2 regions of the Nocardia sp. NBC_01730 genome follow, and region 2 is predicted to be linked to the other one. Evidence: riboswitches for the same ligand, from Rfam matches in the RefSeq annotation. Region 2 holds a riboswitch; the other holds the start of a gene.
What was found. A riboswitch is a leader RNA that binds a small molecule or an ion and turns the genes downstream of it on or off. The one in region 2 is predicted to bind thiamine pyrophosphate.
Positions count from the first base shown of each region.

Region 1: linked by a shared signal. The riboswitch ahead of OHB12_RS09435 (purine-cytosine permease family protein) and the one ahead of thiC (phosphomethylpyrimidine synthase ThiC) in region 2 are both predicted to bind thiamine pyrophosphate.

Region 1 is NZ_CP109162.1:2,488,469-2,504,627, reverse strand. Features, by position in the region: partial or broken gene OHB12_RS36215 (amino acid adenylation domain-containing protein) at 1-1,650, opposite strand, end outside; gene OHB12_RS09480 (RskA family anti-sigma factor) at 2,629-3,282, opposite strand; gene OHB12_RS09475 (hypothetical protein) at 3,774-3,974, opposite strand; gene OHB12_RS09470 (lipase family protein) at 4,057-5,172, shown strand; gene OHB12_RS09465 (response regulator transcription factor) at 5,750-6,442, shown strand; gene OHB12_RS09460 (HAMP domain-containing sensor histidine kinase) at 6,493-7,503, shown strand; gene OHB12_RS09455 (DUF4153 domain-containing protein) at 7,806-9,419, shown strand; gene OHB12_RS09450 (hypothetical protein) at 9,465-9,743, shown strand; gene OHB12_RS09445 (CopG family transcriptional regulator) at 9,736-10,059, shown strand; gene OHB12_RS09440 (DUF72 domain-containing protein) at 10,200-11,009, opposite strand; gene OHB12_RS09435 (purine-cytosine permease family protein) at 11,030-12,397, opposite strand; TPP riboswitch at 12,391-12,503, opposite strand; gene OHB12_RS09430 (hypothetical protein) at 12,756-13,178, opposite strand; gene OHB12_RS09425 (cytochrome P450) at 13,772-15,019, shown strand; gene OHB12_RS09420 (styrene monooxygenase/indole monooxygenase family protein) at 15,039-16,159, opposite strand, start outside.
Region 2 is NZ_CP109162.1:5,477,347-5,493,505, forward strand. Features, by position in the region: gene OHB12_RS22715 (homogentisate 1,2-dioxygenase) at 1-1,030, shown strand, start outside; gene fahA (fumarylacetoacetase) at 1,027-2,205, shown strand; gene OHB12_RS22725 (TerD family protein) at 2,362-2,943, shown strand; TPP riboswitch at 3,042-3,165, shown strand; gene thiC (phosphomethylpyrimidine synthase ThiC) at 3,156-4,871, shown strand; gene OHB12_RS22735 (FxsB family cyclophane-forming radical SAM/SPASM peptide maturase) at 4,944-6,182, opposite strand; gene OHB12_RS22740 (hypothetical protein) at 6,258-6,413, opposite strand; gene OHB12_RS22745 (MFS transporter) at 6,630-7,871, opposite strand; gene OHB12_RS22750 (HEXXH motif domain-containing protein) at 7,868-9,658, opposite strand; gene OHB12_RS22755 (FxsB family cyclophane-forming radical SAM/SPASM peptide maturase) at 9,673-10,896, opposite strand; gene OHB12_RS22760 (hypothetical protein) at 10,823-11,068, opposite strand; gene OHB12_RS22765 (AraC family transcriptional regulator ligand-binding domain-containing protein) at 11,803-12,789, shown strand; partial or broken gene OHB12_RS36430 (phosphomethylpyrimidine synthase ThiC) at 12,796-12,861, shown strand; gene OHB12_RS22770 (VOC family protein) at 12,855-13,262, opposite strand; gene OHB12_RS22775 (MarR family winged helix-turn-helix transcriptional regulator) at 13,320-13,826, shown strand; gene OHB12_RS22780 (polysaccharide lyase family 7 protein) at 13,897-14,646, shown strand; gene OHB12_RS22785 (TetR/AcrR family transcriptional regulator) at 14,743-15,300, opposite strand; gene OHB12_RS22790 (KasA/KasB family beta-ketoacyl-ACP synthase) at 15,340-16,159, shown strand, end outside.

The DNA of each region.
Region 1 (16,159 bases), 3.0 Mb from region 2:
CGGTGTGCCGATCGGGATGTCGGTGGTGCCGCTCAACCGGGCGAGCAGGACTGACAGGGTGCCGTGGATCACCATGAACAGTGACGAATTATGTTGCCGCGCGAACCCTTCCAGCGCCCGGATCAACTCAGCATCCACCATGTAATGGGTGGTGGCACCCCGATTCGACGCCACGGCAGGCCGCGGCCGGTCAACCGGCAAACGAAGTTCTTCGGGAAGGTCCGCGAGCGTGGCCTGCCAGAACGCCAGGTTCTCGCGGCGGCGCCGGATCCGGGCGCCGTCGCGGACGCTGTCGGGGTGGACCTGCCCGAGATCGGTGCCCGGTGCGGCGGCGAACGCGTCGAGGAATTCCACGAATCTGGTGTGGTGCGCAGACAGTTCGGGGCCGGTATAGAGAGTCGGATTGGCCATGAAGTGGAGGATCGTCCGTGGCGGGTCTCCGGTCTGATACAGGTCCACCAGCAAATCCTCGACCGGCCCGGAGCTGAGGATATGGAACTCTCCGGTCATCGACCCGAACCGGATCTCCTGGGAGAAGAACATGGCATTCACCATCGGGCCTGCGAAAAGCCGCTGACCGTTGCCGTTGCCTCCTGCGGCGGCGCGAATGTCGGTGAGGTCGCATCGCTGGTGTCGCAACGCGCCCACCAGATCGGACTGCACGCGCCGCGTCAGCGTGGCGACCGTGTCCCCGGTACCGAGCGCGACCGGGAGTGGCGCGAGATTGACGAACACTCCTCCGGACCGACGCAGTACGGCGGTGGTGCGACCAGACATCGGAATATTGACAAGGACGTCGTCCCGGCCGGTCATTCGCGCCAGATAGCATCCGAATGCGGCGATCACCACCGCGGCCGGGCTCGCGTCGAACGCTTTCGCGGAATCAGTGATCCGCCCTACCGTCACCGTCGACAGTTCGGCGATGGCGACCACGCTGTCCGCACGCGGGGGCGCGTACCCGGCGACCAGGCTGGATTCTTCCCCGAGATCGGTGAGCCTGTTCACCCAGTACGCCTTGTCGTTGGTGAACCGCTGCGACTCCCGATAGCTGCGGTCGGCCTCGTAAAGAGTGCGCAGGTCCGCTGCCCGGCTCGGCTCTGCTGTCCGCCCCTGCACCGCAGCCGTGTACAGCGCGGCTATCCGATTCACTATCGTCATCGCGGCGTAGCCGTCCAAGGCGACATGGTGAATCCTGCTGTACAACAGGAAATGCCGATCCCCGACCTGCACAATCGCCGATGCGACCAACCGGTCCCGGGTCATATTCAACGGTGCGGTGTACTCCCGATGCATCCACTGCAAGGCCGCCGCCATGGAATCGGGTTCGGCACGCATATCGATCACTGGCCCCGCCGATTCCAGCGACGGGTCGAACAACTGGTGCGGCTCACCGTCGAGCTCTACCAGCCGCAAGTACCCCGACTGGAACTCGAGACCTGCTTGAATCGTCGTCTTACGCAGCAGATCGACATCCAGATCCCCACGCAACTCGATGTACTGCGCCTCACATATCGGTACGTCCGGACGAAACTGCTGTGCCAGCCACAGCCCCCGCTGCCCGGCAGACAGCGGCACTGGCTGTGTTGCTGACACGTCCGGTGCGGCGTCCAACCCCCGATCGGGATGGAGCTGCGGTCGCGGAACGGTCATCACTTGCCTTTGCCTCCAGACCCGACCACGATCAGTGTAAGCCGACTGGTTCGTTTGTGTACACCCCGATCCACGATTCTCGCCGGGGAATTTTCTCATTCACGAAAGTGATATTCGACATCTAGAAGTGGATCGCTGAGGTGCATCGGGCAACCGAATAGCTACCCTGTTTTGATTCTGAAATCATCCGCCCGGACTCGAAACCTCGATGTCCTTGTTTCCGCGCCTGATACCCGCGATCGGCCGTCGGTCCGTCAGCTGCAAACGGCGAGGACGGTTGCTGCCACGACTTGCGCATTGACGGCGTAATGGGATGACTCGTCGTTGCGTCGTGAAGTGCACCTGAGTGGTCTGAAATGCTTGTCGAGAGCTTGCCCGCCTGTTGAGGCGGGTGGTGAGGCATCAGCTGTTCGGAAGGGCGACACGAGGTTCGAGTCCTAGTGGCTCAACTGTCCTGTTCGGACATAAGTGCAGGCCAAGCGCCTCTTACTTGACGTTGTGTATCATTGTCCGTATTCGATGATGGCGCGGTCGTTCTTCTGGGTGTTGTCCGCAGGTATTGGCTTCGGCTCGTGCGTGGTGTCGGAATCGCGTTTCCTTGCTTCTGTCGTCAGCGTTGTGTGCTGCGTATTATTATTGTCCTTCCGCAACCTTCGGATGTGTTCTGAAAAGGGCTTTCGATTTATCGAATGGGTTCGCATCCCTTTGGTTAAAGGAGTCGCCGTAGTAGCCGAGTCAATCGCTCGCGTCAAAGGTCAGTGTCAGCGCGATGGCGAACCGCCGGCCACCGCGAATTGTTGACCGCATCCCGATTCAAACAACTTGTGATTACCCCGATATCGACCACTCTCGACTGAAGTGCCGCAATATCGCCCGCATCGATCGGCGACATCGCACAGGCCCCGTCGGCATCGGCAGGCGCTCGCCAAGGGCATTGACGACTCGTCAGCGCGCCCCGTCATGCGCCCATCGACATTGTCACTTCCCGCTCCGGGCCGGACTCGTGCCCGCACTGGTCGTCGAATGGCTCGAGCTCTGCGCGGGACCCCACCGGCGGAGACCGGTCGGAGTCGCTGTGTCCGCAGGGGAGGCGCCGCGGGTACCGCGTCGGACGTCGCCACGACGGCCAAGGGCCGCGCCGAGGTGATTACCAGGAGCATGCGCCCGATGGGCGATTCGGTGACGCGGGATCACGAATCCGTTTACCCGAGTACCTGTTCGACGGTGATCCGCTCGGCGGGCTGAGGCAATGATCCGCTCGGCGATCACCACCCCTCCCGCTCCGGCCGCGGCGATCACGGCGGCGAAGGCGAGCCGGGCCGGCCGCGGCACCCGCCTGAGCGCCGACCGGACACCGCGCCGGTCAGGTCGCACACGGCTGGGCAACTCGTTGAGGGACCGGAGGATCTGCGCCTCCAGTGTCGGCGGCGGATTCACCGCATCGACCACGGTCAGCGCCGCCAGCGTCTCCCTGATCCCGCGCACGATGCTTGCGAACGCTGCGGCGGTGCGGGGATCCGCCTCGGCCAGATGGTTTTCGATACTGCGGCGTTCGATCTCGGCTACCGCGTCCATCGCGTAGGGGTAGGCCAGATCGAGCAGGTCCGCACGGGACTGCTCGGTCTCCATCATTGCCGGTCACTTCCTGTCGGACAGATCTGGAGCCGTTCGAAGCCGTCTCCGATACGGCTCTTCCAGTGGGTAGTGGGACGGCGAGGTGGTGCGCCACCGCCTGCTGCTGGACCTCGGCGAGCGTGCCCAGGCATTCCACCAGGATTGTTCGTCGGAGCGGTGGGTGACGCTTCGGCGACGATGTCGTGGTTCCGGCCGAGGGGTGTGGCCGTAGTCGGCGCCGCGGATTTCTCCGCGTGCACTTGGTCGGCCGCCCGTCGGTGGGTCGGCATCATCAGCCGGCCGATCGGGTTCGACAACATGCGGTCGCAGTTGCCGCGCCCACGTTTGCAGGGTACACCCGACCAGCGGCCGACCTCGACTCACTGTGCAACCGGCCGTCGTCGATCGGGCGAAGCGGGAAGGGTCCTCCAGTGCTGCCGGTCAGACGGTCGGCACCGGGGCCGTCAAGGTAAATATTGCCCGATATCGTTGCGGGGCAGCGGGTTCGGTCAGCTCTCGACGGGGATGTCGATGCCATGCTGCAATACGGGCACCATGCGATCGAGGATGCGGTGCAGCGCGGTGGTCGAGTGGTCGGTGCCGAGCATCCGGTGGTCGAGCCCGACGTCGACGGCGGCGAAACACGCGGCGGCGGCGAGCAGCTGTGCCCTGTACTCGCAGCCTCCCGGTCCCGCCCACCGGTGTCTCAATGCGACAGGTCAGCCGGTAGCTACAGTGTGTCTCGTCGGTAGACCGTGCCGATCCGTGAACGAGAGGCGGGCACCCGTGCTGATGCGACGCGCAGCAATCACCATGGCCGTGGCAGTGACGCTGCTCATGGTGGGTAACGCGCACGCAGAGCCGGGGGAGGGGGCGCCGGGCACGGTCGTGCGCAACGAGGCGCTGCCAGAACAGCCGTGGGTGGCGGGCACCGGAACAGCGCGTCGGGTGACCTACTGGACCCGCACCTCCGACAATCGATCGGTGCTGTCCACCGGCGCCGTCTTCACTCCCGCAGGAACTCCGCCGAGCGGTGGCTGGCCGGTGATGTCCTGGGAACACGGCACGGTCGGCACCGGCGACGAGTGCGCACCCTCCACCGTGGGACGCAGCAAGCGCGACCTGGACTACCTCGCCACCTGGATGAAGCAGGGGTATGCCGTCGTTGCTACCGACTACATCGGGCTCGGCACCCCGGAGCCGCATGCCTACCTGGACGGCCGGGCCGAGGCGCACGCGGCGATCGACATGGTGCGTGCCGCCCGCGCCGTGGACGAGTCGCTGTCGTCGAAGTGGGTTGCCATCGGTCAGTCGCAGGGCGGCGGCGCGGCGGTTTTCACCGCATCGCTGGCCACGAAATACGCGCCGGAACTCGACTACCGGGGCGCGGTCGCCACCGGTCCGGCGTCCAACGTCGTGGAGACGGTTGCACTGGTCGGCCCCGGCACGCCCGCGATCAAGTCCCTGCACCTCACCGTCTACCTCACCTATGTGATGAACGGCTTGAAGGCCGCCCGCCCCGACTTCGACCGGGACAGCTACCTCACCCCGCTCGGCAAGCAACTGACCACGGCCGCGGAGACGCAGTGTTTCGCATCGATGGCCGCCCGCGCCGAGGGTATCTCGGTCGACCAGCTGTTCTCCCGCCCGCTGTCCGACGGTGATTTCGTCAGCACTGCCCGCCCGGTGCTGGATGTTCCGGTCACCGGCTACGACCGCCCACTGTTCATCGGCCAGGGCACCAACGACCTGGACGTCCCTGCCCCGTTGACCGCGAAACTGGTCGCCGACCTGGAACTCAACAGCGTTCGGCCCGAGGTGCACGTCTACCCGGGTAAGGACCACAGCGGCACCATGGACGCGTCCCTGCCCGACAGTATCCCGTTCGTCGCGCGCCTGTTCGCCTGAGTGAAATCGCAGTCGGTCGATCACGCTCTCCCGCAGCCTGTCGGGCGACCGGGTCTCCTGGTGCGCGGGTGTCTGGCTCGATGCCTGCGCGTGCGGACCAGGAGTTGCTCAGCGGCGCCCGTCGGGCAATGTCGGGACGCCCCGAGAAAGAACCTGACGCTCAGGCGTGCACTGCTGCGGGCTCCGGAGTCTCCGATTCCGCTGTCGGCGTTGCAGACCGGCGGATCGGGATGGCGAGCGCGAGGAGTGTGGCGAGCACTGCGCCGCCGCCTATTGTCGAGGACTCGATTGTGTACAGCACATATGGATTGTGTTATGCACAGTGATTGCACTATGCAAATTAGCTGAATAATGGCTATGCAGTAGATGTGTGGTGGACGAGCCCATGGTCCGCGAGCGCGTATGGGCAGGAGCGTGGAGTGGACAAACCCATATCCTTCGTGGAGTTCGAGACCATGCTGCTCAGGCGGCACGCAGGCCTGCTGTGCGGGGGCTCCGCCGACGCTCGCCCGAATGCACACGGAATCTCCACAATCGACGACGGATCTCTCCACAGCGGGTGGCTAGGGTTCCGTTCATGGACCAGAGCGCACCGCCCGCATCGCGACGGATTCTCGTGGTAGACGATGAGGTGACGATCGCGGAATCCGTCGCGGCGCGCCTTCGGTCCGAGGGTTTCACCGTCGACGTGGCGCACGACGGTCCTTCCGCGGTCGCCGCCGTCGAGCGCATCGAGCCCGACCTGGTGGTGCTCGACGTCATGCTGCCAGGGTTCGACGGGCTCGAGGTGTGCCGCCGCGTCCAGGCGGGCCGCCCGGTTCCGGTGCTCATGCTCACCGCGCGCACCGACGAAACCGACCAGCTCGTCGGCCTCGGTGTCGGCGCGGACGACTATCTCACCAAACCGTTCTCGCTGCGGGTGCTCGCGGCCAGGGTGCATGCGCTGCTGCGCCGGGTGGATCGCGCCGCCGACCGCGACGGCACCACGATCCTCGTCGGTGATCTGCGCATCGATGTCGACCAGCGTCGCGTGTGGCGCGCCGACGTCGAGGCGAAACTGACGCCGCTCGAATTCGACCTCCTCGCCCGCCTCGCCCGTCGCCCGCGCGTCGTGCTCGCGCGCGAGCGGCTGCTCGAAGAAGTCTGGGACTGGGCGGACGCCGCAGGCAGCCGCGCGGTCGACAGTCACGTCAAAGCGTTGCGCCGCAAGCTCGGCGCCGACCTGATCCGGACCGTGCACGGTGTCGGTTACGCGCTGGAGACCCGGTGAATCCGGGTATAGCTGCTTCGGCGATCGTCGCTCGGCGGTGGGTCCGCCGAATGGGCGATCGGGTGGCCGAGGCGTTGCCACGGCCGCTGGATCCGGTGCAGTCGATCAAGCTGAAGTTGGCGATCCTCATGCTGTGCTCGGGTGGAGTCGCGTTCGGTTTCTTCCGGTTCAAGATCGGATGGCTGCCGCCGCGAACGACGATCACCGCGGTGGTGATCGCGCTGGTGACTTCGCAGTTCCTCGCGCACGGCATCACCAGGCCGCTGCGCGAAATGACGGCGGCGGCCAAGCGGATGGCACACGGCGACTACACCCGTCGGGTGCGGGCGAGCTCACGCGACGAGGTCGGGCAGCTGGCGGTGGCGTTCAACCAGATGGCCGCCGACTTGGCTGCGGCCGACCAGCAACGCCGCGACCTCATCGCGAATGTCTCACACGAACTGCGCACGCCCATCACGGCCTTGCGCGCGGTGCTGGAGAATCTGGTCGACGGCGTCTCCGTACCCGATCCGACGACGCTGCGCACAGCACTGGCCCAGACCGAGCGGCTGAGCCTGCTGGTCTCCGAACTGCTGGACCTGTCCAGCATCGAAGCGGGCGCCTTCGCGCTCGACCGCGAAGATTTTCCTATCGCGCCCCTGCTGGCCGAGGTCGTCGCCGAGGCCGAGGTCATGACAGCCGCGCTCGGACGCGGCGTGCGCTTCCACACCGACGTGCTACCCGGCGCCGCTCGCATGTACGCGGACCGTGCGCGTTTACATCAGGTGCTGCTCAACCTGCTCGACAACGCCGCGCGGCACGGCCCCGCGGGTGGCGAAGTCCGCGTCGCCGCACGGGCGTCCCCGGGCGAGGTCGTCATCGACGTGCAGGACGAAGGGCCCGGCATTCCGCCCGCCGAGCGCGCCACTGTCTTCGACCGTTTCACCCGCGGCGGCCGCACCGCGGACGGCGGCACCGGCCTGGGTCTTGCCATCTCCCGCTGGGTGGTCGACCTGCATGGCGGGACCATCGCCGTCGCCGACCCCGGCTCCCGCATTCGAGTGGTTCTGCCGAATCCCTGACCTACCGCACCAGACAACCCGGACCGCCACGAGGGTCCCGGGGCGATGCCGTACACCCCGAGGAGGGAACAATCATGACCGAAACGCCTGAACCCGAGCCGAGTACAGAAACATCGTCCTTACCAGAGGCTGGCATCCCCCGTGATTCGACGTCGGAATCCCTCGAATCGGCCGCCGAGTCGGAGCGAGAGACTGCCGTGCGACCTGCTTCGGTACCGGATGTGACTGCGCCGCTGAGAAAGGGTCCCGGGGGCGAAGCCTTTGGCAGCGCCGAACCGAAAGCCCGGGGGGACGCCGCGCCGATGTCCCGCACAGCCGCTCAGCCGACTCCGCTGATCCGAATGCCGCCACCGAAGTGGCGACGAGTCGCCTGTCCTCCTGGAGTGGTGCCCGCCGCGCTGGTCTCCGGGCTGGCTGCCGCGATTCTGGTCCCGGGGGACCGCCCGGGAATCGGCTGGGTCCTCGCAGGCGCCGTGGCCGCGATGGCGGTCTTCCTCGTCGACCGCAACGCCCGCAGGAGTGCCGTGGACTTGACCGTCGAGCCTGGAACCGCGGAAGGTACTGCGCGGGAACCGAAGACCGAACGGCAGGCCGTGCCCGGACTCATCCGGCGCCTGCGAGGTCCGTCCGGCCGTGCCCGCTGCGTCGGACATGGTGATCGCGTAGTACTACGACACGGCGGACCCGAGCCAGCAGTAGTCCAGCGCCGGGAGAACGCGGAAAGGGCCTGGTGGACAACGCTCGCGCTCGCCCTGCTAGCGGTCGGGGCGTTCCGGGCCGCGGGCTGGCTGTTCGCGCTGTGTGTCGTCGCGGCGTGTGTGGCCGGTTCGCTGGCCGTCGTCGGACGCCGGTCGGCGAACGGCGTCCTCTACGACACGATCGCGGTTCCGCTCGAGGCATTGGCCGCGGTCCCGTGGGTGTACGCGGGCATGAGCCGGGTGCACGCGAGTAAGGCGAAGCGGGAGTGGCGGTTCGGGCTGTCGCTGGTGGTGACCGTCGCGCTGCTTGCGGTATTCGTGCCGCTGCTCGGCAGTGCCGACGCGACGTTCGCGACCTTGCTCGCGACGGTGACGCCGGACCTCGACGCGCCATCGGTGGCACGGTGGATCGTCCTTTTCGCGGTGGTCACGCTCGGTGCGCTGGGGGCGATGTTCGTGCTCGCCGGGCCGCCGCTGCCCGCCGCCTCGGCAGGAAGCGGCCAGAGTTTGCGGCGCCCGGAGTGGGCGCTGCCGGTCGGCGCGCTGGCGGTCCTGTTCGCCGCGTTCGTGGTCGCACAGTTCGTCGCCCTCTTCGGCGGCGATGGATACGTCCGGCGCACCGCGGGCCTGACCTACGCCGAGTACGCCCGCAGCGGGTTCTGGCAACTGTCGGCGGTCACCGTCCTGACCCTGGCGGTGCTCATGCTCGTGCTGCGCTGGGCTGCCCAGGACACCGCCGTCGACCGGCTGTGGCTGCGCGGGCTGCTCACGGCGGTGAGCGTGCTCGCGCTGATCATCGTCGCCTCGGCCCTCGGCCGGATGTGGACCTACCAGCAGGCCTATGGCTTCACGGTCCTTCGCCTGGTGGTTGAGGTCTGCGAATTGTGGCTCGGCCTGGTCTACCTCCAGGTCCTGGTGGCAGTAGCGCGTTTGGAACGCTCGTGGCTGCCGCGTGCTGTGCTCGGCTCCGCCATGGTCACGGTGCTCGCCCTCGCGGTCCTCGACCCGGAACGGCTGATCGCCGACAAGAACATCGACCGCTGGCAACAGGGCAGGTCGTTCGACGCCGACTATCTCGGCACCCTCTCGCCGGACATCCTTCCCGCGACCGATCGCCTCCCCGAGCCGCTGCGCACCGACCTGCGTGCCCGGCTGCGTGCCGACCTCGAGGAGGACAGCTGGCAGAGTTGGAACCGCTCCCGCGCGAACGCGCGCTAGTCAGCGGACGATCGGCCACGCAATACGCTTGTATTATCGCTGATCGTGGGTTATAACTGGCCTGAGTGGGCATTGTTGTCGCTGGTGGGGATCGACCCTCGCGAGGTGGCGCAGGTGCTCATGGGTGCCCGCCGATGGCCTCGACGGGCGCGTGGCCGAAACGAGCTGGCGGTCCTGACGGTGTGGGGCCGCACCGACACCGGTCGGCCACTCATCGTCGCTGTCCGCCGCACCGAAGGCTGGCAGTGGGACATCCTTGGGGCGGTCGAGATGACCGCCGCCCAGGTGGCCGAACTCGAGCGCTGGGAGCACGCCGATGACTGACTACCCGACAAATCCGAATGACGTCCAGGACTTCCTATCCGTCCTCGAATACTCCGACGCGCCGGTGGCACCGGCCGACGTGCCGCCGCCGCTGCGTGCCGAGGACGCGGTCACCGTCACCACGTCCCTGCGCATTCCGCTCGATCTGCACCAGCGGGTCAAGAAGGCCGCCGAACAGCGCAACGTCACCATGTCCGCGCTCATCCGCGACTGGATCGAGCTGGAACTGGCCGCCCTGGAGAACGACCAGCCCATCTCCCGCGCCGACGCTTTGCGCGCCCTCGCCGCCCTGCACCCGCTGCCACAGTCGGCGTAGCGGACTCCGCGCGCCACCTGCGGAGCAGAATCCGATCGAGCCGGTGTGCGCACCGGTTCCGGCCGGGCGCGGAGCAATTCGAGCGTGACGATCGCTCCGGAGCTGCTGCGGAGCACATGTGCGGACCGGTCACCGGACAACTAGGCCACGAGCCGGGTCCGTAGAGCGATGGCGTCGCGTGGCGCCATCACCTTCGCGTCGTTGTCGAAATAGGCGTATGCATCGCAGGATTCGGCCCACCCGCGGATCTTCGCGGCCCACGTGTCCAGGTCGTCGTCGGTGTACCCGCTGACGTAGAGCTCGTCGTGCCCGTGCAACCGGATGTACACGAAGTCCGCGGTGACCTCCTCGAGCAGCGGATACTTGCCCGCCGAGTCGGCGACCACCAGCGCGACGCCGTGCCGCGTGAGCAATTCGGTGAACCTCGGCGTCGCGAAGCTGTCGTGCCGGATCTCCATCGCATACCGCATCGGGCGGTCGGCGTCGGTCGTCGTATGTGCGGGATCGACCCGGTAGTCGTGTCGCTGCGCGACCTCGACGGCTTGCGCGGTGGTGCGGGGGAGGTGGGCGAGGAACGCGTCGAGCACCTGCGCGTCGAATGAGAAGTTCGGTGGCAGCTGCCAGAGGATCGGGCCCAGCTTCGGCCCGAGCGCGAGCGGTCCGGACGCGAGGAAGTTCGCCAGCAGCGTGTCGCCGTCGCGGAGCCGCTTGATGTGGGTAATGAATCTGCTGCCCTTCACCGCGAACACGAAGTCGTCCGGGGTCTGCTCGGCCCACATCTGATAGCTCGACGGACGTTGTAGCGAATAGAAGGACCCGTTGATCTCGACGCTGTCGAGCCGCTCGGACAGGTAGGCCAGTTCACGCTTCTGCGCCAGCCCTGCGGGGTAGAACACCCCGCGCCAGGGCGGATACACCCATCCCGATGTGCCGACTCGAATCTGGCCCATCCCTCCATGGTGGCAAACGGCTACGTCGGCTTCCGTAGCGCTGCGACCCGTCCGACCAGCCATGCCACCAGCACCGCGGCGAGAAACGACAGCAGTGACGCACTCATCCACGGTTGCTCGGTGAAATGCAAGGTGTCCCGAACCCGTACCCAGAAGTCGGTCCACACACCCGCATCACCGGGGTTGACCAGCTGATATACCGAAAGGCCCAGCAGCCAGGCGAAGACCATTCCCCAGCGTGAGGGCGCGTCCTGCCCAGTGTTCCACTTGCCTTTCGCCCGCAGGAAGAAGTCGGCTACCAGCACACCGAGCAGTGGCACGAACACCGACCCGATCAGCCCGAGGAAGCCGAAGTAGTTGGCCATATTCAATCGCAGCGCGAGCAGCGTGATCAGGATGCCGAGACCGATCGAGAGGATACGGCGGTCGATTCGCGGCGCCAGGTTCTGGATCGAGACGGCGGTGGAGTAGACGTTGGCGAACGACTGATCGGTCTCGCGCACTACGAAGACGAAGAAGAACAGTGCGCCGAGGCTCGCCTGGAGGAACGGGGCGTAGGGGCCACCGTCGCCGGTCGCGAGCGCCAGCGCGAACAGCCCGAGGACGTAGGCGACGATCTGGGTGACCGCGTACGCCCCGCTGGCTGCCCCGAACGCCGAGCGGGCGCTGCGGGCATGGCGGGTGTAGTCGGCGGCGACCGGCACCCAGGAGATCGAGACGGCCAGCGCGGCGTCGGTCGCGATCCAGAAGAGATTCCAGTCCACCCCGAACGGGCCGCCTCCGCGCGGACCGGGATTGCTCCGCAGGTCGGGCAGGCTGGCCCGGAAGAACTGGACATAGAACCAGATCAGTGCGATGACGACGCCGACCGTCACGAACCGGCGCAGCAGCCGGACCGACCCGAGCGGCCAGATCGTCAGGATGGTCGTGAGCACGCCAGCGGCCACCACATAGAGCCAGTGCGGGCCGCCGTGGAACAGCTCGTCGGCCGCGTCGCCGATCACGATCAGCTCGAAGGTCCCCCAGCCGATCAGCTGCGCGATGTTGAGCACCGTCGGCAGGTAGCTGAGCTTCCCGCCGAACAGACCACGCAGCAGCATCATCGCGGGCTTGCCGGTCCGCGCACCGGGGACGGCTGCCGCACCGAGCATCAACCCGCCCACCACGGTTCCGATGATCGTTGCGAGAATGCCCGCCGCGATCGAGATCTGCGCGGTGCCCTGCGTATTCGGCGCGAGCACCGTGTACGCACCGGAGAACGCGAAGAGGCTGACGCCGAGGTTGGCCCAGAACGCGCTTTGGTCCCAGAACGACAGGACCTTCGGCGCGGGCTCGTCGAGCGTAAGCGGCGCTTCGCGCCCGGCTTTGTCCAAGGTCGATGACGACATGGCGGAAAGCTCCCTACGCCGGCATTACCCGGACAGGTTCATGCGGTCGGCGACGCAGGGTCCGCCCTCTCAGCCCGGCCGTGCCCGAGCTCCCGCGGTGGGGTGATTCCGGCGAATCGTACACCCGCACCCGTCCTGGCGACCGAGACAACAGCGAGGGCGCGACGTGATGGCACCTCGGTGACCCGGCTCGTCTTGCCTCGAACCGCTTCGACACCGGTCCGCCGTACCGCCCCGGCCAACTACCAGGGCATCTACGACGCGCACTGACTTCTCGGAAATCGATCGGGACCCCATGGGCCGAAACGGCTTGTGGCACTGTGTGATTCGCAGGAGTCGCCTTCGTCTCCCTGGGTGACTAACCCAGCAGGAACGAGCCCGCGAACCAGGCCAGAAGCACCAGCGCGGCGCCGAGCGCCGCGCCGGGAAACAGTGCTCGTCCCTGCTTGGCCGCCATGCCCGACATCACCGCGCCGACGACGAATCCCACGATTCCGCCGCCGATCATCACCCACGCGCCCGCGCTCGTGTCGACATGGCAGGCCGGTTTGGCGTCACACACACCGCCTGCCATCAGAAACCACGGCGCGATGATCGCCGACATCATGGCCAGCGACGCGGGCAGGAACCACAGCAACGCACTCACGATCAGGTCCGCATTGCTCGGTGGTTCGACCGGGCGGGCGTCACGGCTCTCACGCGTCGGATAGCCGGAACTCTCGCGCGTCGGATAGCCGGAAGGGGTTGCGCCTTGGGACACCTGGTTCAGGTAACCGTGCATCGTGTCTCGCTATCGCTTGTCGGTGGAGTCGGCCGGGCCGATGGTTGTTATACACCAGCCGCGCGCGCACCGAATTCGTTGTGTCCCCGTCGATACGAGCGCCGGACCCGCCCCGCCATCATTCCAGCCCGCCTGACCACTGGCCACCATTTCCCGCATGCGGCATCCCCTGGGCGCCAGGTGTACCTCATACAGCGAACCGGCGATATTACCGAGCATCGGGTCGGGCTCGACGCGAAACGAAACATTTTCGCGGACATCGAGAGTTCGAGTCACACCATAAACCTCGGCCGCGCAGGCGTTCTAGCTGATGCCTCCTCGGAAGTGCATGCATCACACAGGGAACCGCTGATCGACCTTCGGCTGAAAGGGATCCGGTCAAAAGGGGGATCGGCCCAGGTCACACGGGTCTACCGATGTCAGCGACCTACCTACCGGACCATCCTGTGTGTCGATCCGCCCGTTGGTCTGGGTGACGCGGTGCCACGGTGCGCCGAATGGACTGGACGACAGCGAGGTTTAGCCGCGCGGTGGTCCACGCCGCCGTTTCCTGGCTCGCATTCGTCGAAGTCGTTCTGATGTGGGAGTGTGCAGTGTCCCGAGAGTTTGTCCCCCCAGCGAACAGCCTTGGCGCACACCATGGTTCTCCGGTCGAGACCGGTGCCGAACGTGTGTCGCTGTATTCCGCCGAGTTCGCGGCCGATCCGCACCGCGCCTACCGGGACATGCGGGACCGCTACGGTTCGATGGTGCCGGTCGAGCTGGCGCCGGGGGTGCCCGCGACGCTGGTGATCGGCTATCACGCCGCGGTGCGAATCCTGCACGATCCGGCGCACTTCCCGGCCGACCCCCGCGTCTGGCAGGCGAACATCCCCGCCGACTGTCCAGTGCTGCCGGTCCTGGAGTGGCGTCCGAACGCCCTGCGCAGCGCAGGAAATGAGCACCTTCGCTACCGGCAGGCCAACACCGCGAGCATCAACGCAGTAGACCTGCACGCCCTGCACCGCACGGTTGAGCGGATCGCCGTCCCGCTGATCAACTCCTTCTGTGCGGCAGGTACGGCCGACCTGGTGACCCGATACGCCCTCCCGCTCGCCTTCGAGGCGATCAACGCGATGCTGGGTTGCCCGCCGGATATCGGGCAGCAGGTCGCCGCCGCGACCGCCGCGGTCTTCGACGGCATCGACGCCGAGGAGGGCAACCGGATGCTCAGCGAGGCGCTGCTGCGGCTGGTCGAACTCAAACGCGCCGAGCCGGGCGTCGACATCACGACGCGGCTGCTCCAGCACCCGGCGAACCTCGATGATGCGGAGCTGATCCACCAGCTCGTCGTTCTCTACGGCGGGATCGAACCGCTGCGGAATCTGATCATCAACAGTCTCGTGCTGATCCTCACCGACGACCGCTTCGGCGGTCACGTCCTCGGCGGCAGCCTGTCCACCCGCGACGCTCTCGACGAGGTGCTGTTCACCGACCCACCGATGGCGAACTTCAGCGTCAGCTACCCGCGCCAGCCGATCCTGATCGACAATGTCTGGCTGCCCGCGCACCAACCCGTCGTCATCAGCATGGCGGGCTGCAACAACGACCCGGCGATCAGCGCCGCCGACCACAGCGGCAACCGGTCGCATCTGGCGTGGGGCCTGGGGCCACACGCCTGCCCCGCAAGGAGCCCGGCCTACCTGATCGTCCAAGACGCGATCGACCAGCTGCTCGACGCGCTGCCCGAACTGCAGCCTGCCGTCGCGGTAGAAGAATTGTCCTGGCGGCCAGGGCCTTTCCATCGAGCCCTCGCCGCGCTGCCGGTCGTCTTCCCCCCGACTCCGCCTTGGGATTCGTGATATCCGGGGCGTTCGCCGCTCACGTCGGGGACCCCGCGAACTGGGCCATGTTCGCGGGTCGCGCGAAGGTGTCGGTGAACGCGTCGGCCAGCGTCGGGTCGTGCTGCGCGGCGAGCATCAGCTCCTGCATCGCGGGAGGGGGGTCGAGCACCGTCGCGGTCCACAGCGCAGCGGGGTGCGCGACGCCGGTGAGCCACGGCGCGGCGGCCCATTCCATCCAGGCCCGGTCGTAAGGGCCGCCGGGATTGTGCAGGATCGCCTCGCTGTAGCGGATCGCGCACTGGACGGCGTTGTTGGCGCCCTGCGCGCCGCCCGGGTCCATCCGGCAGACGACGTCGCCGCCGCCGAGCACGGGCGTGCCGGACGGCAGGGTGCCCACCGGCTTGCGCATGGCCGGTGTCACGGCGCCGACGAGGGTCGCCCCGGCATCGGTCGGTTCGGCGGCGCGATACCGGTCGGCGAGCTCGGCGGGCAGGAGGTGATCGAGCAGCTCTTTCGCCTGCCGGACGCGTTCGGTCGGCGTGCTGTGCGAATCGAACACGTCCAGCGCACCGCCGGACCGCGCCTCGAAGAGGACCATCTCGCACCGGCGTTCCTGTCCGGGGCGGCCGGTCAGTCCGGGGTACGAGATCACTTCGCCGTGTCCGGGCAGGGAGATGTAGGTGCCCAGGTTGTCCGGGTCCGGTTGGACGCCGTCGAGATACAACACCGCGAGGCGTCGCAGGGGTTCGGCGGGAACGGTCCACGTCGGGTCGGCCTCGAAACACGCGGCGAGTTCGCGCGAGGCGCGGGTGACGACGGTCAGGTCGTAGTCGGCGGCCCGGCGATCGAGTTCCGCCACCGACGGGTCGGCGATCCGCAGGTCTCCGCCCTCGGCTACGAACTCGCTGAGCCAGCGCGCGAATACGGTCCGCTGGTCCACGCTCTGTGCCGGTCGGGTGAGGTGCCCGGACCAGCCGACCACCACCGTGCGGTCGACGACCATGCTGAGGCGGATGCCCTCGATGTTCGGCGCGGTCGACTGCCAGAAACCGAGCCCCGCATCCGATTCGAGGTCCAGGGTGGGCGAGAACTTGACCTGCGTGCTGGTCACTGTGCCCGCGAGGACGGCGTCGGCGTCGCGGTCGGCCACCAGGGTGA
Region 2 (16,159 bases):
GGTGTGGGAGCTGCCCGATCAGACCACCACGCCGAATCATCCACTGCGCCATCGACACCTCCGTCTGCACACTCTGTTTCCCGGCGATGTCCCGGCCGAGACCGATCCGGTCACCGGGCGGCGCCTGCTGCTCGGCAACGCGGACGTGCGGATCTCCTACGTAGTCGCCAAGGGCGGCTCGCCGCTGTACCGCAACGCGATCGGCGACGAGCTGGTGTATGTGGAGTCCGGAGCCGCGATGGTCGAAACGGTCTTCGGCACGCTGCCCGCACGCCAGGGTGACCAGGTGCTCATCCCGCGCGCTACCACCCATCGCTGGCTGCCCACCGGACAGGAACCATTGCGTGCCTATGTGATCGAGGCGGCAAGTCACATCACACCACCGAAGCGCTACCTGTCCAAGTTCGGGCAGTTGCTCGAACACGCCCCCTACTGCGAGCGCGACCTACACGGACCGACCGAGACGATTACCGCCACCGGTACCGACGTGGAGGTGCTGGTGAAGCACCGGCCCGGTGGAAAGGTGGTCGGCACCCGATTGGTCTACGCGACCCATCCGTTCGACGTGGTCGGCTGGGACGGCTGCCTGTACCCGTTCACCTTCAATATCGGCGATTTCGAGCCGATCACCGGCCGCATCCATCAGCCTCCGCCCGCCCATCAGGCGTTCGAAGGCGGCAACTTCGTCATCTGTAATTTCGTGCCGCGCAAGGTGGACTACCACCCGCTGTCGATTCCGGTCCCGTACTACCACTCCAACGTGGACTCGGACGAGATCATGTTCTACTGCGGGGGAAACTATGAGGCGCGCAAGGGATCCGGCATCGAGCAGGGCTCGGTGTCGGTGCACCCGGGCGGCTACGCCCACGGACCACAGCCCGGTGCCTATGAGAACAGCATCGGACTCGAGTTCTTCGACGAACTGGCGGTCATGGTCGACACCTTCCGCCCGCTGGAACTCGGTGCGGCCGCACTCGCCTGCGAGGACCCGACCTACGCCTGGACCTGGTCGGGACGGGGACCCGCATGAGGACCAGGGTCGAGGTACCCGCGGAATCCTTGTTCGGGCCGGACAACCTGCCCTACGGCGTGTTCGCGCCGGAGGGCCAGGATTTCCGAGTGGGCGTGCGGCTCGGCGACCAGGTTATCGATCTCGCTGCGACACTGGATGATTCGGTGTTCGCCTCGCCCGGCCTGAATGCCTTCCTCGGGCAAGGCCTCGAGCGGTGGAACGAGGTGCGCGAGCGGATACGCGAACTGGTCGACGACGAGATCGACAGTGCCGCAATATATTCGCTGACCGACGTGAAGCTTCGCCTGCCCGTGCACATCGGCGACTACGTGGACTTCTACGCGAGCATCGATCACGCCACCAACCTCGGCCGCCTGTTCCGGCCGGACGGCGAACCGCTACTGCCCAACTGGCGCCACCTACCGGTCGGCTACCACGGCAGGGCAGGCACCGTGGTGGTTTCCGGCACCGAGGTGGTTCGTCCATGCGGCCAGCGCGGAACCGAATCGGGAAGCCCGCATTTCGGCCCTTCCCGACGGCTGGATATCGAGGCGGAACTGGGCTTCCTGATCGGCGTCGGCTCCCGGCTCGGCGCACCGGTCGACATCGGCGAGTTCGGTGACCGGGTATTCGGCGTCACGCTGGTCAACGACTGGTCGGCCCGGGATATCCAGGCGTGGGAGTATCAGCCGCTGGGACCGTTCCTCGGCAAGTCGTTCGCGACCTCGATCTCGGCCTGGGTGACGCCGCTGGCCGCGCTGGAGACCGCCCGAATACCGCTGCCCGAACAGTCACCCGAACCGCTCCCTTATCTCCGGGAGACGAAAAGGTGGGGCCTCGACATCGATCTCACCGTCGCCTGGAACGGCCAGGCCGTCTCGTACCCGCCCTACGCCCGGATGTATTGGTCGCCGGCGCAAATGCTGGCACATCTCACGGCGAACGGCGCGTCCACCCGCACCGGCGACCTGTACGCCTCCGGCACCATCTCCGGCCCGGAGCCGAGTGAGCGCGGCTCGTTCATCGAATTGTCCTGGGGCGGTGCAGAATTGGTCATTGTGAATGGCCAGAAACGCACCTTCCTCGAGGATGGGGACGAGGTGACCATCACCGCGTCGGCCCCGGGCCCGGACACGGCCCGGATCGGATTGGGCGAGGTAAAGGGCCGCATCCTGCCCTCCCGCCCGCGCTGACATCCCACAATCGAGGGCTTCGCAGCACGGCGTCCGTGTCCGGAAGGAAGCAGTTGCCGAGGCTCCACTTGGCGCTGCCTGACGTCCTGCGGCGCCCCGCAACCAGGGACAACGCGGCTCCCCATGATGATCTCGAATCGCCGGTAATCTGAGGCCATGATCACGCTAAAAAAGGAAGACGGCGCTGCGGATCTCGCCGGCATCACCAAACTGAGTGTCGGGGTGAGTTGGGATCCGTCGGCGGGTACCAGCGGCGGAGCACTCGGCTGGGCACGCCGCAAGCGCGGTGTCGACCTGGATTTGATCGCCATTCTCATGCAGGGCAGCGAGCCGGTCCGGTTCGCCGGACTGGATTCCCTCGACCCGCTGGGCAATAGCTCGGTCCTGCACTCCGGCGACGAACAGACCGGTGCGGCCACCGGTGACGACGAGACCGTCACCGTCACCTTCGCGGACGTGCCGGGCGGCATCGACGCCATCGTCTTCGTCGCCGCCGCGTTCAAGAAGGGCAGCTCCTTCGAAAAGGCGAACAACATTTCGTTCAAGGTCTACGACGCGACCGGCGGCAGCACCCAGCAGGTCGCCGACATCTGGCCGTCACTGCTCGGCAACGACAACGCCAACGCCGTCGCCCGCGCCTTCCGCAACGGCAACGCCTGGCAGCTGGAGGTGCTGAACCGCAAAGGCAAGATCAAGCAGGGCGACAAGCAAGCCCTGCTCCAGTTCGCCATGCAGTAAAGGCACCTGTCCGAACCCGCCGCCGACGGCGCCGGAGTGGATCGTGTCGATCGCCCGGCGCGCGCTCGGCGTGAGCGGGTATGGTCGGGCGGGAAATTTCACAAGCCAACGGGGGCTCGCACCAGCGGGCTGAGAGGACGGCTAGCCGAACAGGCGTCAGGGCCGTCGACCGTATGAACCTGACCGGGTAATGCCGGCGTAGGGAGGAAAAGATGGCATCCAGTGCTGCGTCCGACGGTGGCTCCGCGACCGTCGACAGCGTCACCACCGGCCCGATCGAGGGCAGCGTCAAGCACTACCTCGAGGTCGACGACCTGCGCATCCCGGTGCGCCGGATCAACCTGACCAACGGCGAGCACTTCGACGTCTACGACACCTCGGGCCCGTACACCGACGACACAGCAACGATCGACCTCGAAACCGGTCTACCGAAGCTGCGCGATACGTGGACCGAGCCCGAGGCTGTGTCCAAAGCGGCATCCGCGGGCCCCTCCGTGGTTACGCGCACTGCCGCCTCCGGGCCCGCCGGTGGCCAGCGCACCCAGCTCGCCTGGGCGCGGCAGGGCATCATCACGCCCGAGATGCGGTTCATCGCGGCGCGCGAAGGGGTTTCGCCGGAGCTGGTGCGCGACGAGGTGGCCGCGGGCCGCGCGGTGATCCCGGCCAACCACAAGCACCCCGAGCTCGAGCCGACCATCATCGGTAAGAAGTTCCTGGTCAAGATCAACGCGAATATCGGCAACTCGGCCGTCTCCTCCTCGATCGCCGAGGAGGTGGAGAAGATGGTGTGGGCCACCCGCTGGGGCGCCGACACCATCATGGACCTGTCCACCGGCAAGAACATCCACGAGACGCGCGAGTGGATCCTGCGCAACTCCCCGGTCCCGGTGGGCACCGTGCCGATCTATCAGGCGCTGGAAAAGGTGAACGGTGATCCGACCGCGCTCACCTGGGAGATCTACCGCGACACCGTAATCGAGCAGTGTGAGCAGGGCGTCGACTACATGACCGTGCACGCCGGCGTGCTGCTGCGCTACGTGCCGCTGACCGCCAAGCGAGTCACCGGTATCGTCTCGCGCGGCGGGTCGATCATGGCGGCGTGGTGCCTGGCCCACCACCGAGAATCGTTCCTGTACACGCACTTCGAGGAACTATGCGAGATCCTCGCGCGCTACGATGTCACGTTTTCCCTCGGCGACGGACTGCGTCCCGGCTCGATCGCGGACGCCAATGACGAGGCGCAATTCGCCGAGCTGCGCACGCTGGGCGAGCTGACGAAGATCGCGAAATCCCATGGCGTACAGGTGATGATCGAGGGCCCCGGGCACGTGCCGATGCACAAGATCGTAGAGAACGTGCGGCTCGAAGAGGAGCTGTGCGAGGAGGCGCCGTTCTACACCCTCGGCCCGCTCGCCACCGACATCGCGCCCGCCTACGACCACATCACCTCGGCGATCGGCGCAGCGATCATCGCGCAGGCAGGCACGGCCATGCTCTGCTACGTCACGCCGAAGGAGCACCTCGGCCTGCCCAACCGCGACGACGTGAAGGTGGGCGTGATCACCTACAAGATCGCCGCCCACGCGGCCGATCTGGCAAAGGGACATCCGCACGCGCAGGACCGGGACAACGAATTGTCCAAGGCGCGTTTCGAATTCCGCTGGCGCGACCAGTTCGCGCTGTCCCTCGACCCGGATACCGCACGCGACTACCACGACGAGACGCTGCCCGCCGAGCCCGCCAAGACCGCGCACTTCTGCTCGATGTGCGGCCCGAAATTCTGTTCGATGCGCATCTCGGCAGATGTCCGCGAGTACGCGGCGCGCCAGGGCCTGACCGACGCCGAAGCGCTCGAGGCAGGCATGGCGGAGAAGTCCGCCGAGTTCGCCGACAGCGGCAACGCCGTCTATCTGCCCGTCGTCTCTTGACGTCCTCCCCCGCCTGAAGGCGGGGGATTCCGGTCTGGGTGGCTCACGCCGCGCTTCCGGTGGGTTCCTCCCCTATCTCCCGATCGCCGCGGTGGCGTCGGCTCGGATTCGGGATTCGATGTGCCGAATCAGTTTGGTCAGGTCCGCGCAGTACACCGAGGGGTTGCGGAACCCGTCGCCTTCCCGGTACCGGGTGACGTAATGGCCGCCGCCGCATACGGTGTGGATCGGGCAGGACCGGCAGGTGTCGCTCAGCGCGTCGACCCCGATCTGGCGGGCAACCATGGCCGGCTCCACCATCGCCTGATCGAGCGGATTACCGTGACCGGTCGCGTGCAGTTTGGTGGCCCCGGAGAAAGCCGACTTCAAATCGTCGATCTGCTCCACGGTACCGTCGGTTTCGATCACCGCGATCCGGATCGGCCCCAGCCCGAATACTTCCGATGCCACGGTCCCGCCGAGGAGTAGGTCGATGATGTTCTCGAACATTCTGATCCGAGTTTCCAACTGCGGCGCACCGTACCAATGATCGAAGATCGTGATCAGCCAGTCCGCGTAGGGAGTGCTGTCCGGATCGTCGGAAAAACCGGGCGGAGGCGTCGTCCAATTGCCATGCGGTATTTCGAAATTGATTGCCAGCGGCTGAAAGGCGAGCATGCCTCGGTACGTTTGCAGCGGGTCATTTGCGAGGTCGATGACGCAGAGCAGACCCGCGAACAGGTGGCGCCGATCGCCGACCATCAGCTTTTCGACGCCAGCTGCGACCCGGGCGTAGGTCCCGGCGCCGCGTCGATCCCGGCGGTGGCGATCATGGCCGTGCTCATCGCCGTCGAGACTGACCGTGACACAGATGTCCCACTCATCGCAGATACGCAGGAACTCGTCATCGAGCAGCACGCCGTTGGTCTGCAGGACGATCCGGACAGTGCTGATCGGATCCAGTATCGCCCGGGCACGCGATGCGAAGTATTCGAAGTTACGGTGGCCTGCCAAAAGCGGTTCGCCGCCGAAAAAATTCAGGTTCAACACCGGGACCTCGAACCGCCGAGCATGATCAGCGATCATCAGGCAGGTGTCGTCGAAGGTCTTGCGGCTCATCGTCATCGGCTGGTCACGCCAACTCTGATCGGCCATCTCATAGAGATAGCAGTAGTCGCAAGCCAGATTGCATCGACTGTGCAGCTTGATGATGTAATCCAGGAACGGAAGGGTTTTCCATCCGTTGCCGAGCAACTCGGCAACATCCAATCCGTTTTCGGGCCAGGGCTTCCGCACTACAGGCAGTCCCAGCGCCACCGATGTCGGTTTCATGCTGTGTTCCCTCGACTGGTGGGGAAGAACGGTCACGGGTGGCCTGGCCACTGGCCCGTGACCGCCCCTACACGGTTAGAGCTGCTTCGGGCCGTTGATGAACGACTTGAAGCTACCGCGTGTTTCGGATCGAGACTCCATCTGGCGTTCCAGTGCGAAACGCAGAGCCGGGCTGACGTTATCCATCAACTGCTCGGGCTCGACTTCGGTGATTTCCGAAAGATTGAGCATCAAATAACTCCTTGGATTAGGACTACTTGTGACCGTTGATCAACGACTTGAAGCCGTTGTAGAAGACGGTCGGGTCTGATATCAGGTGTCGCTTCGACGCGGAGCGCAGATACGGTCCGACGTCGCGCATGAGCTACTCGGAGCCTCCCTGCGATTTCGAAATTTTCATAGCCTCCTGTTCACGTTGCGGGAATTCGAACCGGAACCCATCGGGATTTACGGCGACGGCCCCGATGCCGCCACCAAGGAGGTTCTCGGACGCTGGGATGCACGGCTGGCGCCGACCGCGAGGATGAACATTGCTGCCAGGGTCACCCACCGCACCACTCCGGACCCGAACGTGGCGAGCAGATAGCCGGCGGCGAGCGCACCCAACGCAACCGCACTGTTGCTGACCAGACGCATGGCGGCAAGTGCGCGGCCGAGTGTATGTTTCGGAATGATGGCGACCCGGTACAGGGTCAACGCGACATTCGATACGACGCCGACTCCGCCGACTCCGCCCCAGCACACCGCAAGCACAATCGGGTTGTCGCTCACCGCTATCGGCACGAGCAGCACCGTCCACACCCACAGGCTGGCGCGATAGACCAGCCGTGCCGACAATCGGGCGGTAAACCAGGGGGCGCCGACCGCACCCAGGATTCCTCCGATGCCTGCGGCCGAGAGCACGACGCCGATGGTCCACGCTGGGTACCCGGTCGTCTGCAACTCGAACAGAAGCAGCAGGAGAACGATCTGGATGATCAGATTCGACATGCCGATCGTCGCGGTTGATGCCCGCAGTAACGGCTCGTGCCACACGACACGCATGCCGGCGCCGATGTCGCGCAGCTCAGATCGAGATGCCAGGTCGGCGGGCGCCGAGCGGGTCCGGTTCGGACGAATCAGCGCCAGGGCGACCAGACAGTACAAGTATGTGGCTGCGTCGACGATGAACGGAAGCCAGCGCGCCAGACCGTAGATCGTGCCGCCGGCAGCCCGCCCGAGCAGCAAAGCAATGGGCTGTTCGGCCTCGAGGAAGGCGAACGCCGCGGGACGTTGCTCGGCGGACAAGACATCCTGTATTGCACCGAGTTCACAGACCTCGACGAAGACGTACACCGTCCCCTCGACGAAAGCCGCTACCGCGACCAGCGTGCCGAGATGCCGCGCCTCGACAAGCACCGAAGTGGCCACCAAGCAGACTGCCAGCAGCCCGACGACCTGGCAGATCATCAGGATACGCAGCCGATCGAAACGGTCCGCGGCAATACCCGACGGAATCTGGAAGATCAGAATCGGCGCACCGAGCGCGAACCCGACCCATCCCGCCGCGGCGGGCGAATCCGTCGTGGCAAGCACGAGCAGCGGATAGGCGATTCGCGCTCCGTGAAATCCCACCAGCGACATCGCATTGCCGGACCACAGCAGAAAGAAGCTCCGGTTGCGGGACAGCTGTGATTCATCAATCATCATTCATCGGACGATTCGGGATTCGACAACCATCGCAGCAGATCCACGACGTCGGTATCGCGATCAACCGCGTGATACAGATGGGCCGCCATCTCGGCACGGTCGGTGAGGATTCCGAAGTCGCTGTCCGGGAACAACGTGGGAAGCACCAGCGCCAGCCCGGCCCACAACTGCGGCCGGAGCGGGTCTTGCCGCAGTTCCTGGGTGTAGCTCGTGAACGCCGCGGAGATGTCGCCGGACAGGTACAGCCGGTCACCTTCGGGCTGGTCCGGGCTCGACAGCTCCTCGATGTCGGCGCTGTCGAGCGACTTCAACTGAGCCGAAAGACGAAGGCTACGATAGCGATCGGGAATGCAGTGCTGATCGGTCCAGGTTTCGGGGGGCAGAATCCGAGGGCCGGGTCGCCCCGAGGCCCACCGCGTGGAGAGCCAGGCGAGATCGTCCGCCGCCGGCCGCCGGTTCCGCACCTGCCAGAATGTCCGATGGGCGATCGTCACCTCCGATACCGCCAGGCGGACATCCGCTGGAATGTTCTCGTCGGCCCACGGCCGGATGGCCGCTGCGAGCGCATCGAGGAAACGCTCACCCTCTGTGGTGAGCAGGCCGGACGTGATCACCTGTGCCACCGCCGTTTCCAGCTGCACACGTCCGAGCTCGAAGTCCACGTGCGCCTGCCTGGACCCGTGGCAACTCGTATGGCGGTGCACTCGCCAGAAATCGATGACGCCGGTGAACGCATAGATCCCGTGCAGCAGACCGAAGATCGGGCGTGGGTCCTCACGCCAGGGCGCATAGCATCGAAAGAATGGATCCGGCTCTGTCAGCAGGAGAACCTGATCGGTCAGCAGGGTGAACTTCGTGTGCTGGATCTCATGAATCAGCGTAAGCGCCAGCTGGCACGGATCGGCGGGGGCTGTGGTGTACACGCAGCCGACTCCGCCGTACGCGGTGTGGCTCGTGCTGGCCACGAGGGGCTGGGTACTGAGCGGAACCACCATTTTCAGGCACTCGCGCATCGGCGCCAGATACCGGTCGAAATCGTGATGTAGCAGTTCCCACGCCGCCGCGAAGTCTGCTTGCCACCGCTCAGTTTGCGCCGCGGTGAGCCGCAGCGGCTCCAGGTGGCCAGGCGGCAGCTCGCGGAAGGGGTCGAGGTCGTCCAGAACAACCTCGACCGTGTGGTCGGCTCCCCATACGCGGCGCAACGGCAGCCATGCCGGATCGGAGTCGTGCTGCACGGACGGGATCCGAATAGCGGCCGTTTCGCCGGTGAAATGCAGCGAGCCGTTGCCGGACCAGTGCAGTGTGCAATGTCCGCAGTGATCCGACGGGCCGAGCAGCGCCATGCCGATACCCGGCAGCATCACGGAACCGTTGCGCACCACCAGCCTCATGGAACCCTCCGACCGACATCTGATGCCGACCGCCGCGGCAAGCCAACCCAGATATCCGCAGTCCGCCCACAGCGGAACCGCGGCATCGTCGGTGGACGTACGGATTCGCCGTAGTACACGGCCGAGCCAAATCCCGCCATGTGGGTAGGACAATGCGGCGGCCACCTCGGCGGGATATGAGTTCTGCGAATTCGCCAGGAACCGGTACGCGTCGAGAAGTCCTGCTTCATCGGCGATTTCGGGTGCCGCCGCGGTGACCTCTGCGACAAGGGTACGCAGCAGGATCACACGTCCGGTCGACATGCCGTCCATCAGCGCCGAAATATTGCCCCCGGTGCTGGTACCGAAGCTCGGATCGATGATGATGCCGTCGATCCGGTCGGCCGTTGCAGCCATTTCGTCCCCTGCCGCTAGCGCTCGAGAACGGACCCGACATCGGCCCGCACGCGCGATTCGATGTTTTGAATGAGCTTTCTGAGGTCGGCGCAGTACACCGACGGGTTTCGGAAGCCGGTATCCGCGCGATACCGGTGCACATAATGCCCACCGCCGCACACGGTGTGGACCGGGCATGCCAGGCAGCTGTCGGCGAGGGCGGCAAGGCCGATCTGCCGAGCCACGATGGACGGTTCCTGTAGCGCGAGGTCGAGCGGGTTACCCGGGCCGCGGATCGATAGCTTGGTGGCGCCATCGAACGCCGATTTCAATTCGTCGACCTGCTCCAGGCTGCCATCGGTTTCGATGACCACCAACCGAACGGCGTCGAGCCCAACGGCTTCCGAGGACATTCGGCCGCCAAGCAGCAGCTCGATGATATTGCCGAACAGTCGGACCGTGGTCTCTAATTCCGGTGCGCCGTACCAGCGCTCGAAGATCGCGATGAGCCAATCGGCGTAGGGCGTGACCGACTCGTCGGCGGTCTTTCCCGGTGGTGGCGTCTCCCAATTGCTGTGCGGCAGCATGAAATCTACGGCCGGCGGCTCGAACCTTGTCAGGGCCTCGTAAGTCTCCACCGGTTCGTTCTGGAGGTCGATCGTGCACAACAGGCCGGAGAACAGGTGCCGCCACTCGGGGGCCAGTAGTTGCGTCAGCCCGGCGACGACCTGCCGGTAGCTGCCCTCTCCGCGGCGGTCCAGCCGATGCCGGTCGTGTCCGCGCACGCTCCCGTCCAGGCTGACGCCGATTCGGATACCCCACTGATCACAGATGCGGAGGAACTCTTCGTCGATCAGCACGCCGTTGGTCTGAATACCGAACCGCACGTGTGTATCCGGTTCCAACGCGGCTCGCGCCGTCCGCGCGAAGTACTCGAGATTCCGTTTCCCGGCAAGCAACGGTTCACCACCATGGAACACGATATCCACCGCCGGAAGCGAATGCCGCTGTGCGTGTTCACGAATCATTCGACAGGTATCGTCGAAAACCCTCCGGCTCATGACTTTCGGCTGCTTCGACCAGCTCTGATCAGCCATTTCGTACATGTAGCAGTAATCACAGGCAAGATTGCAGCGACTATGAATCTTTACCACGTACTCCGTGAACGCCATCGGCTCCCAGCCGTCACGGATCAATGCGGCGACGTCCAATCCGGCAGCAGGCCAGGGCAATTGCGCCGTAGTTTGTTCCGTCGCCACCGGCGATCACTCCTTCTCGAATTGCATCCGCGATCGGGTCCGCTCCATGGAGCGGTCGGCCGAAGGAACTCGTACCTGTTTGAGTGACGTTACTTTCGAGATAGGAATCTTCGTCGCTCAGCACACCATCGGTCTGAATCCCCGACCGCACCTCGGCGATCGGCTTCAGCATCTCCGCGTTGTCCGAGCAAAGTAGTCCAGGCCCTGATACCCGACCAGGAGTAGCTCACGCCAACTCTGATCGGCCATATCGTAGACGTAGCAATAATCGCAGGCCGGATTACACCGGCTATGGATTTTCACGACGAATTCCATGAACGCCATCGGATCTCAACCGCTGCGGCACAGCTCAGCCATGTTCAATCCCGATACCGGCCATAGCGATTCAGCACGGAATACGCAGTCGACACCGGTATCGACTCCTCTTCCGCCCGCGAAGAACTGCGAATGACCATTCGTATCGAGCCACCCGCAAGTCCTTCCGATCGACGTGGTCTACTCGGCGGGGCTGATGAAGGAATTGAAACCGCCGCGTCGGTCCGCGTCGCTCGAGTGCTGCTCGAGTACTGCGCGCGGAGCAGGGCTCGAAGTGGCCATCAGTACCTCGGGATCCGCTCCGCAAGTTCGACAAGGTTTCCCATGACATACCTCATTTTCGTTCTCGGCCACCGCGTCTGACACTTCGCGGATGAGTAGATGATGACCGGCTGCCGCAGTACCGAGGAAGGACCGAACGCGCCGAGGAAGCGGACCGAATGCGCCAGTGTTGCACCGGCATCCGCTCCACACGCGAGATATGCCACCGCCGCCGGCGCGCAGCGCGGCCGATGATCGTCAGCACAGGGCAAGACGGGCCGCGTCGATGTATGATCGAGGCCCGCCAATGGCCCGCTCGAGAATCATCTGATGGATTCGGCAGATCTCATCCTTTTACCCAAACTCGCCCTCGACTACACCGGCCTGTCCGGTCCGGTTCGGCGGCAACTGGCCCGCGAGGCGGGCATACCTGAATGGATGTTGGACAGCACGCGGGTGGCCGTACCCAGCGACCGAAAAATCCGGTTGTGGGAGTTGGTCGAGCACGAACTCGCTGATCCGCACGTGGCACTGCGTGCCGGGCGATCGTGCGTTCCGGGGAGCTTCGGATTGATCGACTATCTGTTCATGACGGCACCGACCATAGCAGCGGGAATGACCCGAACAGTTGCCTACGTCAACGTTCTCTCCACCCATTGCATCCTGTCGGTGGTCGATGGGCCCGAGGAGATCGGCTTCGATCAGGACACGGCCTGCGGTGACGGACGAGGCAGAGAGCTGGCGACGCAGGTCGCGCTCGCCACCATGGTCGCACGGACCCAGCAGGGAACCGGTGGGGTGGTGAAGCCGGTGCGGGTCAGCTTCCGGCAGGCCGCGCCTCGACGGCACGATCAATTCGTCGAGACTTTCGGCACAACTCGGATCGAGTTCGGCGCTCCGACAGATCAGCTGATGTTCCGTGTCGCCGATATGGCACGGCCGCTCGCGACTGCCGACCCCATGCTGGCCGGGATTCTGCTCCAGCATGCCGAAACCGCAGCGGTGCGGCCACCCGCTGTGACGTGCTCTGAGCAACTGCACCACGTACTGCTCGCGTTGCTAGGTACCGGTCCGATCACTGTGGACCGCGCGGCATGCGGAATGGCAACGAGTGGCCGCAGTCTGCAGCGGCGACTTGCAGGAGAAGGCACCACGTGGCGCCGCGAACTCGACCGTGCTCGCCTTGCCTGGTTGGAAAACCAGAAGCCGCGTCCCGGCATGTCCCAGGACGATGTCGCCCGTCAACTCGGTTATTCCGATGCAAGGGCGTTCCGTCGTGCGCGGCAGCGGTGGTCAGCCGAAAGCGGTCGGAATTGACTCGCGCAGGCGGGCACGGCCATGCTCTGCTACGTCACGCCGAAGGAGCACCTCGGCAGCCCAGCTCAATAGGACTGGAGTTCCATCAGAGTTCCCTCGGGGTCACGCAGGTGCGCCGTGCGCAGGCCCGGACCCCACTCCGGCCGGTCGGCCGGCGGTGTGATCACGGACGCGCCGTGTCGGACGCACACTTCGGTACCAGCGTCGACATCCTGCACCCGGCAGACGAACATCACCGTGTCCTGGGCGGGTGCGGCCAGGACGTGGAGTCCGGCCGCGCCCGTGACCTCGGCCATCGCCGCGCGATCGAACAGCACCAGCACGGCTTCGTCGCCCACATCCCAGTTCGCGTACGGGCCCGCCGCAGTGCCTTTGATCAGCGTGGCACCGACCAACTCCGGCAGCACAGCCGCGTAGAACTCGAAGCACTCGGCGAAACGGGTGACCAGCAGTCTCGGATGTAGCGCGTCCACGACGTCCTCCAATTAGTAGGTTCACACCTATTGTAGGTTGGGCCCTATAATAGGAGGATGGAATCCGGACGCGCGCTGCCACCGAGCCTGCTCGACCTGGACATCTACCTGCTGTCGCGGGTCGGCAAGGCCGCACGCGGCCGATTCGCGGATCGCCTGTCGACCCGTGGACTGCGACTGTGGCACATGGCGATCCTCGCCGCACTGGCCGATTTCGGCCCGCATGCCCAACGCGATCTGGCCGAGCGGCTGTCCATCCACCCGAGCGACGTCGCCAAGATCGTCGACGAGCTGGAAGCCGCCGGACAGGTCGAACGCGCGCGCGACGACAGCGACCGCCGCCGAATCACCGTCCGCCTGACGCGAACCGGTCGCACGGCGCTGAAGGCACTCGACCACGAAGCCCACGAGATCAGCGACGAGATCCTCGCCCCGCTCACCCCTGCCGAGCGCACCCACTTGACCGTGATGTTGCAACGCCTTTTCGCGCACGCGTATCCGGATTCCGTTGCCGCTCCGGCACAGCGGTTCGTGCGTCTACTCGAAAGCGAAGACCTTGGTTGAGCGTTCTACCGGAACAAATTCACGAACTGCCCTCGCAGCCCGCGTCGTTAGTACGCTGAAGGTGTTGTCCGTGCTGCTGGGCGCGGCCGAGATCATGGTCACCGGAGCTTGTTCCTCGACTCCGTCCGCGCCAGTCGACTCGGCAAACGGGCGATCGACAGCACCGCTCGGAGGGGTACCGCTGAGCGGTTGGAAGCTCACATTGCCCGTGGCGGATTCGGGCCGCAAGGCGAAGATTATCGATCCAGCTGCCGTCACAGCCCCATGGTTGGCTCGCGACGGTGCCGGCAATCTGGCTTTCTGGGCGCCGGCCCGTGGTGTGACAACTTTCCATTCCGATCACCCTCGTACCGAATTGGACAGCCGCACCGAATTCAGAGCGGGTTCGAGCATTCACAACCTGCGGGCGAGCCTGTCGGTAACCCAGCTCCCCGACAAGAGCAAGAAGATCATCGTCGGCCAGATGCACGGTGCGGGAAGTATTTCCTCGGTGCCATTCGTGATGGTCGTCTACGACTCGGGAGCGCTCGACGTCGTCGTCAAGCAGAAGCAATCCGGATCCGAGGGAAACCGCGATTCGCTCTTGTCGAATGTTCCGCTCGGCGCCACGTTCGACTACAAGATCACTGACAATGGTGATGGCAGCTTGAGGTTCACCGCGACATATGGCTCGACTACGAACATGAGAAAGGTCGCACTGCCCGCATCGTTTTCCGATGCTGCCGTCCGGTTCCAGGCAGGTGATTATCAGCAGGACGACGTCGATGAGGACCCCTCCGACAGCGGTCGGGTTGTCTTCACTGCCCTGTCAGCCGACTGAACCGAAGTTCGTGCCGGACCAGTTTGCGATACACCTCGAGCCATCCCACGAAATTCCCAGCTATCCCGAGCCGACTACACAGTTGCCGATGATCGGCTAACGCACCATCTGCTCGATAAGGCGCCGGGCCGCGCGGTCGGTGCGTTCGACCTCGCCCGTGATCAGGCGGTCCTGGAGGATGCCGCGCAGCCCCGAAACCAGCAGAGTGGCAACGACTTCCGGGTCATCGATGGAATCGAGGCCACGCAGGCCTTCGACGAGCGCCGACACGAAGACGGCGATGGCGGAAGTGGCGTAGCGAATATACGGACTGTGCGGAGCACACGCCGCGCCGAGCACCTGGAGCATCACCTTGACGCTCGTGCTGCCTTCGCCCGAGGTGTTGGTGGTCCAGAAATCCCAGAGCCGGTCGCGCAGCGCGGAGGCGTCCTCGATGTCGGCGAACAGGGCCGCGATGTCGGGCCGCTGCGTCGCCAGCGCCTGAACCAGCAGCTCTTCCTTGGTCGTGAAGTAGTAGATCAGCATGCGCGAGCTGGTGCCGAGTTCGGCGGCGAGCGGGCGCAGAGACAGGTCCACGAGGCCGTGGCCGGCGATGTAGCGCACGACGGCGGCGAGCAGTTCGGCGCGTTTGGCGTGGTCGAGGGGGCGAGCCATGAGTTGACTGTAGCGACTGGTACAGGTATTGATGACATCGTGACTGTAACAATCGCTTCAGAAACTCGGGATTCGGTCGTCGTCACCGGTTACGCGGCTACTACGTCGCTCGCCGACGACATGGACGCGACCTGGTCCGAATTGCTGGCGGGCCATAGCGGCATCGGCGTGCTCGACGACGACTTCGTGGCCGAGTACGATCTGCCGGTCCGGATCGGCGGCAAGCTGAGGTCACAGCCCGGCGACCAGCTGACCCGTGTCGAGCAGCGCAGGCACTCCTATGTCGAGCAGATGGCGCTGGTGCTCGGACGCCGGGTCTGGCGCGCCGCGGGCACTCCCGAGCTGGACGGCGAGCGGCTGGCTGTCGCCATCGGCACCGGGCTCGGCGGTGGCGACGCGCTGATCAGCGCGGTCGACGCGATGCGCGACGGCGGGTACCGCAAGGTCTCGCCGATGTCGGTGCCGATGGTGATGCCGAATGGGCCCGCCGCAACAGTCGGCCTGGAAATCGGCGCGAAGGCCGGGGTCTTCGCGCCGGTCTCGGCCTGCTCGTCCGGTTCGGAGGCCATCGCGCACGCCTGGCGGCTGATCACCACCGGAGAGGCGGACGTCGTGGTGGCGGGCGGTGTCGAAGGGCACATCCACGCCGTACCCATCGCGAGCTTCGCGATGATGCGCGCGATGAGCACCCGCAACAACGAGCCGGAGCACGCTTCCCGCCCGTTCGACCGGGACCGCGACGGGTTCGTGTTCGGCGAGGCGGGCGCACTCCTGGTGCTCGAGTCGGAGCGGCACGCGCGAGCCCGCGGCGCCACCGTCCACGGTAGGGTGCTCGGCGCGGGCATCACCTCCGACGCCT